Regions from separate parts of the Maridesulfovibrio spiralis genome, predicted to be linked through region 2. Evidence: predicted binding sites of a transcription regulator. Region 2 holds the regulator's gene; the other holds the start of a gene.
What was found. The regulator sigma-54, encoded in region 2, starts transcription at its own class of promoters, with help from an activator protein. The targets are predictions, from matches to a motif close to CTGGCACGGNNNNTGCTT.
Positions count from the first base shown of each region.

Region 1 (5,897 bases), 2.0 Mb from region 2:
GACGCCATGTTCAAGCCTTGATTCAGAGGCGGCGAAGCCCAGATAAAAGTTTTAGGAGAGTCCAGAGAACCCTTTTTCAAAAGGGGTTCTTTGGCCCCCGGAGGGACTCGCGGTAGTGCCGCCGGAGGCCAACTATTCCGGTCCTGGACCGTGGGGCAGATATTCCATGGAGCTGCGGGCGTTGTGGTCCGCGTGTCCGACGATTTCCACGTCCGTATAGTAAAATTCACCGGTTTCAATATCCGATTCGACAACGAAATCTGCCAGTGTGCGGAAGGCAGGGGTTGTGTCTATGAGCATTGGCCCTGCCACAAAAACCATGGCCCAGATTACGGCACAGGTGGCGAAGAAAGATGTGATTCTAAAATAGATGCTTTTGTTTTCCATTGTTTTATTCCTCTTTCCTCTGTTCGGGAGGGAGGCGGATGGGGCCTCCCTCCTTAACAGGGGTGAATCAAAATCCGTGGTTAGATTTTGGAAGTAATATCAGGGAAGACTACGTAGAACATGAGGTAAGCCATGACGAGGGTCAGGCACAGGTTGAGGGACTGACCGCATACGTAGAGGATGAGCGGCTTGCCGCCTTTGAAGTAGTGCTTGAGCTCGCGGAAGTTGGTAGCCAGTCCGATTGCAGCAAAGGACAGGCAGAAGAACCAGCCGCGGAAGATGCGGGAGAAGCCGCGCAGCACACCCTGGTCGATCATGGTGAAACCGGCATCGGAACCGAGGGATGAGTATACGATGGAGAAGATTACGGACGCGGTCAGGAAGCCGAGTACGAACTTGGGAAAGCGGTGCCAGATTTCCATGGCGTGTACTTTCTGGCCTTCGACTGCTTCGACCTTGGTGGCCCAGAAGATGGCGATACCGAAAGCGGTTACACCGATGAGTACGTTTTGGATCATCTTGATGGTCGCAGCTACGTAGAGTGCTTTTTCGGAAAGGAATGCACCTGCTGCTGCAACAGCACCGGTGGCGTCAATGGTTCCGCCCATCCATGCTCCGCCGAGGATGAAAGGCATTCCGGTTCCCTTAATGATTGCGGGCATTACAATCATCATGATGGATGTGAATACGAGGGAAAGGCCGATTGCTAGAGTCAGCTCTTCTTTTTTCGCTTTACAGGCTGCCGCCGCTGCAATTGCTGCAGAAGTACCGCAAACGGACATGTCGGCGGAGATAACCATGTTCAAAGTTTTCGAAGGCATCTTGATTACTTTCTGACCGAAAATGAAGGTAGTGATCAGAACTACCGGGGTAACAACCCACGCTACGAAGATACCGGGAATACCGATAGCAACAACTTTGTTGAACAGAACTTCAGCACCGAGAAGAACCAGACCGGTCTTAATGAAGAATTCGACCTGAAGTGCTTTTTTAGCCCATTCCGGTGTACCGATAGTGTTGGAGATGACCAGCCCGATGGCGATTGCCCATGCAGCGTAACCGATACCGTACTGCTTCATGGTTGCCTGGTTGGCCATGAGGTAGGATGCGATTGCAACAGCGAAGACCAGGCCGAAACCTTTGAGGAAGGTCTTGGCGTCGCCGTCGATGAAACGCATACCGATTGCGAAGAACAGTCCGAAGCCGATCATCAGGGCGAGCAGCGAGGGAATCAGGTTAAAAGGCTTGTTTTTGATTTTCTTTTTGGCGGAAGACTCTTTGGCGCGCAGTTTCAGCCATGATTCAATAGAGGCGGAAGTTGCTGTGTTGAGCTCAGCATTTTTAAAACCGGCCTGTTCCGCTTTCAGCTGTGCAGCTAGAGCGGCAGTCTTGGCGGCAGTAGCAGCGGCTTTTGCTTTTTCATACTTAGGCATGGCTGCAGCATTTTTCGCATCAGCCTGTTCCTGAGTCTGGATAAAAGCGTCCAGCGGGTTGGTGGTCCACTTTTTAGGTTTAGCCATAAATCCTTTGATGGCTTTACCTATGGGCTGGTTCTTGGCCTTGATTTTTTCCTTGGCGGTCTGGGCGTCGTACCACGCTACGGTTTTAAAGGGAGCCCGTGCGGCCTCCTCGGTCATGATAGCGTTCTGCTTGGCGAACTTGGCTTCCATGTCCGCAGGTTTGTTATTGAAGAAGATTATTGCGCCGACGGTCAGGATCAGGAATCCCAGCCAGATGGCCCAGTAATCTTCTTTTTTCCAGAGGTCGGACCATGAGCTGGTTGCCTTGTCGACCACAACATTGTTGTCTTGCTGAACTGCATTTTCTGCCATTTCTAAACATTCCTCCAAATTTTATTTGAAAACAGGCCGAAACCTGTCTGTCTCTTTGCAGGCTCATATAGGCAAAACGCGGGCCAGAATTTAGCAACTCTCAACATGTTGTAATTTAATGATAAGTTAATAGGGATATGCTTACTGCTGATTGCAGTGGCAGGGTGTGGGGTGTAAAGTCAGGTTTGCAGTTTGCGGTAGGCAGACTATAGTTTTCCGGAATCTAATCATCGAAATAGTCGCGATTTGCGTTTATCATATGTGTGGACATGAAAAGCACAAGAAACCGCACAGCCGCCTGAATTGTATTCAGTATAATAAATAAACAAATTGGATGGAGAAAATTATGGATATTAATACACATGAGCAGATTGACCGTTCGCTGTGTGGTGAACCGGTAGCACTGGCGGAAGGAAGCAGTGAAGTTCGTCTTATATGTACCCAGAAAATGGCTGCGGATAAGAGCGGGCTGGTTCACGGCGGCTTTATCTTCGGCATGGCCGATTACGCAGCGATGCTTTCTGTGAACCATCCCAACGTGGTACTGGCCGGAGCGGAAAGCCGTTTTCTGAAGCCCTCCAAGGTCGGTGATGTTCTGGTTGCCAAGGCAGAGGTGCAGGAAAAAGACGGTCGCAAGCATATCGTTAAAGTAGATGTGTCCTGCGGTTTCGAAGTGGTTTTCAGCGCTACTTTCACCTGCTTCGTGACTAAAGAGCACGTTCTCGCCGGTGCGTAACGTTTTTTTTATTAAATGAAAAAGCCGAAGCCCGTTTACGGACTTCGGCTTTTTTGCTGTTTGCCTCTGTTAGCCACCCACTGAAACATTAGCACAGTGAGGAACTACAAGTTCTTTCAGAGCAAGAACATGCTCCCGTTCGGGAGGCTTCACCCCGCTTAATAAATATTCGCGGTCCAGCTGTTCCCATTTGGGTTCGCCAAGGCGGTGGTAGGGCAGGATATCCAGACCCTCTACGCTGTCACCCAGCGACTCAACAAATTTCGCAGTGGCTTTGATGTTCTCTGCCGAGTCATTGCAACCGGGGATAAGCGGAATCCTGATCCTTAGTTTTTTGCGCATCCGGGCCGCCATGCTGATGTTTTCAAGAATCTGCTTGTTAGGCATCCCGGTCAATTCTTCATGTTTACCGGAATCCATGTGCTTGATGTCGGTCAGAACAAGGTCGGTGTGTTTCAGCACTTCCTGAAAAGTTGCCGGGGCGCACATGCAGCAGGATTCAATGGCCGTATGCAAGCCGCGCTCTTGGGCGTCCTGCAAGGCTTCGATCAAGAATGCGGACTGCATGGTCGGTTCGCCGCCTGAAAAAGTAACTCCGCCCTGCGAAGTGTTATAGAAAGGACGGTCCCGTTCAACCTCTTCCATCAGCTCATCAACTGTCAGGTAACGGCCCACGATAGTCATGGACCCGGCGTAGCATTTTTCCACGCATTCGCCGCAAAGGTTGCATTTATCGCGATCAATGAAGACCCCGTCTTCCCGGTATTCAATGGCCTGTTCCGGGCAGAGGGATGCACATTTCACGCAGCTGATACAGTGGTGCGGAATACGCATGATCTCGGGCTTGATGCTCATGGATTCAGGGTTCTGGCACCATTTGCAGCTCAAAGGACAGCCCTTCAAAAAGACCAGTGTCCGAATACCGCCGCCGTCATGCACCGCGAAACGCTGAATATCAAAAACCAACCCCGTAAGATCGGCCTTGTTTTTGTCGTCCAAACTAAATTTATGCTGCCGCTCTTTCCATCTCATAGATATACTCACTTTTGAATGCCTCCGGCGGCCCTTCGGGGACCAAAGAACCCTTTTGTAAAAGGGTTCTCTGGACTCTCCTAAAACTTTTATTAGGCTTCGCGTCCGTTGCTCGTTAAGTTGTGACGATTTTCAACTCAAAATTTATATTGGGGATAATTTTTCTCCACCCCTGTACAAAACCTCCGTCCCCAGCGGCGAAGCCCTATTAAAAGGTTCTGAAGGGGATGGGGTCTGGGGAAGGGGAAACTCTTGCAAGAGTTTCCCCTTCCCCAGCCGCCGGAGGCATCTTCTTTAGAAGTTCTGTTCAGTTCTTGCCAGGATGTCATCCTGCAGGGATTTATCGAGCGCGGTGAAGAATGCGCTGTATCCTGCCACGCGGACAACGAGTCCTTTGTGTTTTTCGGGATTGGCCTGTGCATCGAGCAGGGTGTCCCGGCTGATGACGTTGTACTGAACGTGGAATCCGCCGTTCTGGAAATATGCTTCAGTAACGGCCTTGAGGTTTTCCAGTCCCTTTTCGCCTTCGATTGCGGAGGGGTGGAATTTCTGGTTCAGCAGAGTTCCGTTGGATGCGATTTCGTGGTCCAGTTTGGCAACCGAGAGAACGGAAGCGGTGGGACCGCAGGAATCGTAACCGGAGATCGGGGATACGCCGTCTGCCAGAGGAGACCATGCTTTACGTCCGTCGGGGGTAGCCATAACCACGGAACCCAGAGGTACGTTTGCGGATGCGGGATACAGACCGGGCTGGAATTTACCGCCACGGGGGTTGGTGTATTTGTTAACTTCTTCGCAGTAGATGAGTGCTGCGTCTTTGGCGATTTCATCAGCGTAGTCGTCATCGTTGCCGTATTTGGGAGCGCGGTTGACGAGCATCATGCGCAGGTCTTCCTGACCTTCAAAGTCATTGGCCAGTGCTGCGTGCAGGTCTTTAAGGGTGATTGCTTCTTCATCGAAAACGAGCTTCTTGATAGCGGTCAGGGAGTCACCGGCGTTGGCAACACCTACGCCCTGAGGTCCGGTGAAGTTGTAGTGCGCTCCGCCTTCCTGCAATGATTTTGCATCGGCGATGCAGTCGTCGACGAGAGAGGAGAGGAAAGGCAGCGGGCAGTGCTTGCCGTGGGTCATGTCCACAGCGTTGTCGGCGGCAGCCATGAGCTTGACGAAGTAGGAAGTCTGCTGGGTGTACGCCTCCATGACGTCATCAAAGGATTTGAACTTATCCATCTTACCGGACTTGGGACCGATCTGCTTACCTGTGCGTTGGTCAACGCCGTCGTTAAGAGCCAGTTCGATGATTTTGGACATGTTGTAGAAAGCTGCATCATGCCAGCCTTCGGTCTTGCCGCCCACCTGAGGCTCAACACAACCGATGATACCGTAGTCGCGGGCATCTTCACGCTCAAGGCCACGGGCCAGCAGCGCGGGGACGATCACGCGGTCATTGTAGTATGCGGGGTAACCCATACCCATGCGGCTGAGTTCTGCTGCTTTTTTGTACAGCGGATCAGGGGTGCCTTCGTGAATGCGGATGGACAGTGAAGGAGCGTAAAGCTTGGTGTTCGCACCAGCCTGCAGAACGAGGTAGGACATGGCGTTGGTGGCATCTGAACCGTCACGTTTCTGTCCGCCAACGATCAGGTTCATGAACATGGGGTAACCAGCGAAGGCCATGGTGGAGTTTTCGTCGCGGACCTTGTTCAGTTCTGCGAATTTGATCCAGAGCATATCCAGCATTTCCTGAGCCTGTTCGATGGAGATATTGTCTTTCTGCAGGAAGGGGTTCATGTATTGGTCAAAGCGCATGGGGGAGATGGAGTGACCGTTGGATTCGATCTGGATAACCAGATGTACGAACCAGAAAGCCTGCAATGCTTCCTGAAAGTTCTCGGCAGGCTGTGCCGGAA
Region 1 is NZ_CP182344.1:1,159,918-1,165,814, reverse strand. Features, by position in the region: gene ACNI29_RS05270 (hypothetical protein) at 1-21, shown strand, start outside; gene ACNI29_RS05265 (hypothetical protein) at 133-387, opposite strand; gene ACNI29_RS05260 (YeiH family protein) at 468-2,219, opposite strand; gene ACNI29_RS05255 (hotdog domain-containing protein) at 2,566-2,955, shown strand; gene ACNI29_RS05250 (glycyl-radical enzyme activating protein) at 3,025-3,999, opposite strand; gene ACNI29_RS05245 (glycyl radical protein) at 4,282-5,897, opposite strand, start outside.
Region 1: the regulator sigma-54 is predicted to act here: its motif matches at 2,289-2,306, upstream of ACNI29_RS05260 (YeiH family protein).

Region 2 (5,897 bases):
AGTCCGGCAGTTTATATTACTTCCAACCGGGTCAAGGTCGACCTTGTAACCCGTGAAATAATGATTGAAGATGGAATGGAAGCCCTAATTTCACCGGACATGGTGGTAATGCCTCAATAGAAGCGAGCATTCATTTGATAAATATATTTGGAAATAGTTCATTTTTGCGCGGCAGGTCTGTACCAGTATTTTTTTCTTCTGCTGTTTTTATTGTGTTGTTTGTTCTGGCCTTTCTTACGGCCAGCTCCAGCGTACATGCTTATGATAAATCTCAACTGAAGATTGCAAGGACTATCGCCAACGTCCGTTCAGAGCCTTCTCTCAAGGCGAATGTTGTCTGGATTCTTTCCCCGGCGGAAAGCTTTCTTGTCGGCCCGGAGAAAGATGGCTGGCTCCATATCTATCCGGCTTCCGATGAAAAGGATGTTAAGCCGGTCGGATATGTTTCCCGTAAAGTGGTCATCCCCGCTGCTGCGGATAGCCCGCTCGCGGATTGGGGGGATATCCGCTATGTTGGAAAGGACATGAAATACCATCTGGAACGCACTGTAAAGTCTTCTACAGGTGGAATGCTCAAGTCCGGAGACAAGATCAAAGTAGGTTTCCTCAGGAATGGCTGGTATGCCTTTTTCAAGCCGGATGCAAAGGTCGTTTCCGAGGCTGATGCTCTTGGCTATGTCAAGCAATCTGAAGTTGATATGGTCAATGACGATGCACGTATTCGGTATGCGGTGCGTCGGATCAATGTAATTGAAAAGCCTGTGGCTACTTCCAGAGCCGTGGGTGTGCTTAGCCCCGGACATCGTGCTCAGGTTAATAAAGTGAAGGGTGGAATGTATGCCCTTTACCGTATTGATACCATTGTTAAAAATGATACTCCGGTCTGGGGTTATGCTTGGGGGCCTTTCCTTGCTCCTTATCCTGCAAATCTTGAAAAGACTCAGATGGCTGGAATTGATGCCCGTAAAGCAGAGATCAAGGCTGAAAAGAATGAAAAGATTAAGGAAGAGCTGAAGCGTGGCAATGAACTTGCCGCCATGGAAAAGGCAATGGATGAAATGCTGATCGCTCCGGTCGAGACTAAAACTCTCTATGCGACAGCAGTTCTGAATGTCCGTTCCGAGCCTGATGTTAAAGCCCTTATTGTAAATAAGCTGGAAAAAGGACAGCCGGTCGTCGTTGGTCAACTCGAAGGAAAGTGGTATCCTGTTTTCAAGGCTGATCAGAATAAAGAAGCCAAGCTCATCGGTTATGTGTATGGCACTTATCTTTCAGCTGATGCCCCGGTCGTTGAGAAAGAGAAACCGCGCAAGAAGCGTGTCCCCGGCGGCCCGGATGAAGTTCCCATTAAGATTACTTCTACCAAAATGACATTCAGCGAAAACCGCAACCAGATTACTTTTTCAGGTAATGTAAAGGTTATACGTCTGGATGTAACTCTCACTTCTGACACCCTGACTGCCTATTTACGCCCAGACGGCGATTCTCTTTCCGATACTCAGGACAAGATTAAGAAAATCGTTGCCGGCGGTAATGTTAAGGTGGTGATGAAAAAGCGCAAAGGTCAGTGCGATAAGCTGACTTATGTGGTTGGTGATTCCATCATATACATGAAAGGTAATGCTGAATTGCTGGATGGCCCCAACAATATTCAGGGCGATGAAATCAAATTTTACATTAAAGATAACCGTGCTGAGGTTGTCGGCGGCAAGAAGCCTATCGAGGCTATTTTCTATACCCCGAAAAATGTGTCGCAGTAGGAAAAATTATGTCTTCGATTATCGCCAAGAAATTGGTCAAGAACTACGGACCTAAAGAGGTTGTCCGCGGAATCGGGCTTACTGTGCGCGAGGGAGAGGTTGTAGGGTTGCTGGGTCCGAACGGAGCCGGTAAAACAACCACTTTTTATATGCTGGTGGGAGTGGTTAAGCCTACTTCCGGGGATGTCTATTTCAATAAGAAACAGATAACCCGTCTGCCTCTGCATGAGCGGGCTCGTATGGGGCTCAGCTATCTGCCGCAGGAAAGCTCCATTTTCAAAAAGTTGTCTGTACGTAAAAATCTTGAAATCATCATTGAGCATACCGGTCTTTCCGGTAAGGATATTCCCAAGAGAGCGGATGAACTTCTGGACCAACTGGGCATCCTGCGTCTTGCCGACCAGAAGGCTATGTACCTTTCAGGTGGTGAACGACGCCGTTTGGAAATTGCCCGTGCCATGATTAACAATCCCAAGTTCATTTTGCTTGATGAGCCGTTTGCAGGGATTGACCCCATTGCGGTTATTGATATTCAGGACATTATTTCTTCGTTGAAGGATATGGGGCTGGGTATTCTTATTTCCGACCACAATGTGCGCGAGACCCTTTCCATCTGCGACAGGGCATATCTTGTGTACGAAGGCCGGGTAATACTTAATGGTTCACCGGAAAGTATTGTTAAAAATACCAAGGCGCGCAGGCTTTATTTGGGGGACAGTTTTAGTCTTTAGCAGTCTGTGCATTAAGCATTAAATATTCAGGCCGGGATTTATTCAGTAATCCCGGCCTTTATTGTGTAAAGTTTAATTAAATTTGTCATTGTTGATTTACAGTCTGCCAGAACATTGGTACACTTTTTTCATATACATTTTCTGTATATAAAAAATCCATAAATTTCAGATGATTCAGAGGTCTTTGTTGCATCTTGAAAATGGATGTGGCATAGTTGAATCAAGGTTGAGGGAACCTAGAAAGTGTTTTTTCTGTTCTCGGCTGATAACTGATTGAAATAAATTGAATTAGATATAAATAGAAGGTGGCCTGATAATATGGGGTTGGAACTTAGACAACAATTAAAGCTTACTCAGCAGCTGGTGATGACTCCTCAGTTGCAGCAGGCTATCAAGTTGTTGCAGCTTTCCCGCTTGGAACTGGTGGATTCCGTTCATCAGGAGCTGATGGAAAATCCTATCCTTGAAGAAGCTGAAGCGCAGGAAAGGACTGATGCTGCTGATGCTGATGCAGGTACCGCTACTGCAGAGGAAGCACAAATTTCCAAGGAAGCGGAGTGGGAAAATTATCTCGGTGAATTTTCCAGTACGTCAAAGCAGTCCGCTTCCCGTGAATCCGAGTCTTATGAAGAGGGTACTTCGTTTGAAGCCCGTTTGACCAAGACAACCTCGCTCGAAGGGCATTTGCATTGGCAGATGAGTCTTTCCGATTTTACTGAGGCAGAAATCACCATAGGTGAGTGTCTTATCGGTAATTTAAGTTCCGGAGGTTTTTTACGGATTGACTTGGAAGAAGTTTGTGAAACGTGCTATGCTGAAATCGAAGATGTAGAAAGTGTGCTCTACCGCATCCAGCGGTTCGACCCTGTAGGGGTAGGAGCAAGAACGCCGCAGGAATGTCTACTGATTCAGCTTGAGGCTTTAAAGCTCGACGATGATCCGATTCTGGTCTCGTTGGTACGTGATCATTTGGATGACCTTGAAAAAAAGCGTTACAAACCGCTTGCAAGGAAATTCAAGCTTAGCATGGAGGATTTGAAGAGTTATCTGGACTTGATGCAGACACTTGATCCTCTTCCGGGAGCAAGTTTTTCAGGTGGAGACTCTTTCTATGTCAGCCCGGATGCTTATGTTTATGAATATGACGGAGATTTTGTCATAGTTCTAAACGAAGACGGTCTTCCCAAACTGCAGATGAATGCATTTTATGTGGAGACATTGGCATCCACAAAAGGGGATGACAAAGAATACTTTCAAGACAAGATGCGCTCCGCTCAATGGCTGATGAAGAGCCTGTATCAGCGGCAGCGTACCTTATATAAAGTTCTTGAATCCATAGTGAGATTCCAGCGCGATTTTTTCGCCGAAGGTGTCACCAAGCTTAAGCCGCTTATTCTTAAGGAGGTGGCGGAAGACATCGAAATGCATGAATCCACTGTGAGCCGAATTACAACGAATAAGTATGTATCGACTCCGCATGGAATCTATGAGCTAAAGTTCTTTTTTAATAGTGCTCTCGGTCTGGACGACGGATCTCAGGTCGGTTCCGAATCCGTCAAGGCGACGATCAAGAAATTGATCGGTGAAGAAGACGGAAAGAAGCCCCTCAGTGACGAGAAGATCGCTGAGATTCTCAAAGAGAAGCTGGAAGTCAATATCGCCAGAAGGACCGTAGCCAAGTATAGAACTGCAATGGGGATACTCTCCTCCTCGAAAAGGAAAAAGGTCTTCTAATGTAGTTCGGAGAAATCAACGCATATTCACCCCTTACTAAGGAGGCTCTTTATGAACGTAGCATTTACTTTTAAGAACTTCGACGCATCCGAACATCTTAAGGAATATGCAAACAGCCGTTTCTCCAAGTTGGCAAAGTACGTCAGCAATCCTGACAATACTGATATGCAGGTGAATTTGTCAGTTGATAAGTTCAGACACGTTGCGGAAGTTGTTTTTACTTCCGACCATCTGCATGTCTCAGCTTACGAAGTGTCCGAGGACATGTATTCTACCGTGGATATGGTTCTGGATAAGCTTGAAGCCCAGCTTCGTCGCGCAAATGAAAAGATGAGAAGCCACAGGCGTAAGGAGTCTGCTCCTGCGCGAATGGATATTCTCAGTTACGGTGAGGAAGAGTACCGGGAACCAGTGATTGTGGAGTCTGACTCCTTCGTTCCCAAGCCCATGAGTATTGATGAAGCAGCAGAGCAGTTGCAGACCCTTGACCATGAATTCCTCGTATTCCGCAACGCGGACAACGAAGCCATAAATGTAATATACCGCCGCAACAATGGCGATTTCGGTTTAATTGACCCGGGATACTAACTAATGAACATAACTGACAATCTGGCGAAGGATCTTGTTATATATGAACTGAACGCCTCTGATAAGGGCGAAGTTCTGAAAGAAATGGTTTCCACCCTGAAAGACGCAGGTCTTGATGTAGACGTGGAAAATGCCCTGAAGGTCCTTAATGATCGTGAGAAACTTGGAACAACAGGAATAGGGGATGGCATTGCCATCCCCCATGGAAAACTGGAATGTCTTGAAGATATAGTTGTTGTCGTTGGTCGCTCCAGTGAGGGCGTAGACTTTGAATCTTTGGATATGCAGCCCTGTAAAATATTCTTTATGGTACTGGCCCCCGAGCAGGGGGCCGGTGCTCATTTGAAGGTGCTGGCCCAGATTTCGCGGCAACTCAAGGATGAGCCGTTCCGGCAGGCTTTTATCGATACTGCGGACAAGGATGAATTACTTCGCCTTCTCGGTATCGCATAAGATTAAAGTTGTTTAAAAGATATAAATAATTAGATTAGCAATGAACCTAGGTCATTGCTAATTTTATTTGTGGGCTAGAGTTAAAGGAGGGCTTCAAGGTGGTTACGGATGACTCTTTTCCTGTGATTGTTGTTACCGGTCTTTCCGGCGCCGGGAAATCCACAGTGCTAAAGGTGTTTGAGGATCTACGCTTTTTCTGCGTCGACGGTCTGCCTGCAGGGATGCTTTCCCGTCTGGTAGATTTGTTCAACACCCGAGACAATGCATACCGTGGGCTGGTGCTGGGGATGGACCTGCGACAGCTGGAGTTCAGCTCCGACTGGGAAAGCACTCGTGAAGAATTGACCCGCAAAGGCTACACGCCCAGCATTCTTTTCCTTGAAGCGCGTCTTCCAGAGCTGGTGCGCCGCTATGCAACCACCCGACGTCTGCATCCTCTTGAGTCCAGAGATATTGGATTGGAACAGGCTTTGGAACGGGAAAAGGAGATTCTCGGTGAAGTCCGGCAGCAGGCTGATCTCGTTATTGATACCACCACCTATTCTATTCATGATCTTCGCCGCAGGATTCAGGAAAAGTGGGCTGAGTTAAGTGAAAAGACGAGAGGTCTCCGAGTCCATGTGATGTCTTT
Region 2 is NZ_CP182344.1:3,612,235-3,618,131, forward strand. Features, by position in the region: gene lptC (LPS export ABC transporter periplasmic protein LptC) at 1-120, shown strand, start outside; gene ACNI29_RS16155 (LptA/OstA family protein) at 135-1,760, shown strand; gene lptB (LPS export ABC transporter ATP-binding protein) at 1,769-2,491, shown strand; gene rpoN (RNA polymerase factor sigma-54) at 2,810-4,225, shown strand; gene hpf (ribosome hibernation-promoting factor, HPF/YfiA family) at 4,277-4,813, shown strand; gene ACNI29_RS16175 (PTS sugar transporter subunit IIA) at 4,817-5,266, shown strand; gene rapZ (RNase adapter RapZ) at 5,365-5,897, shown strand, end outside.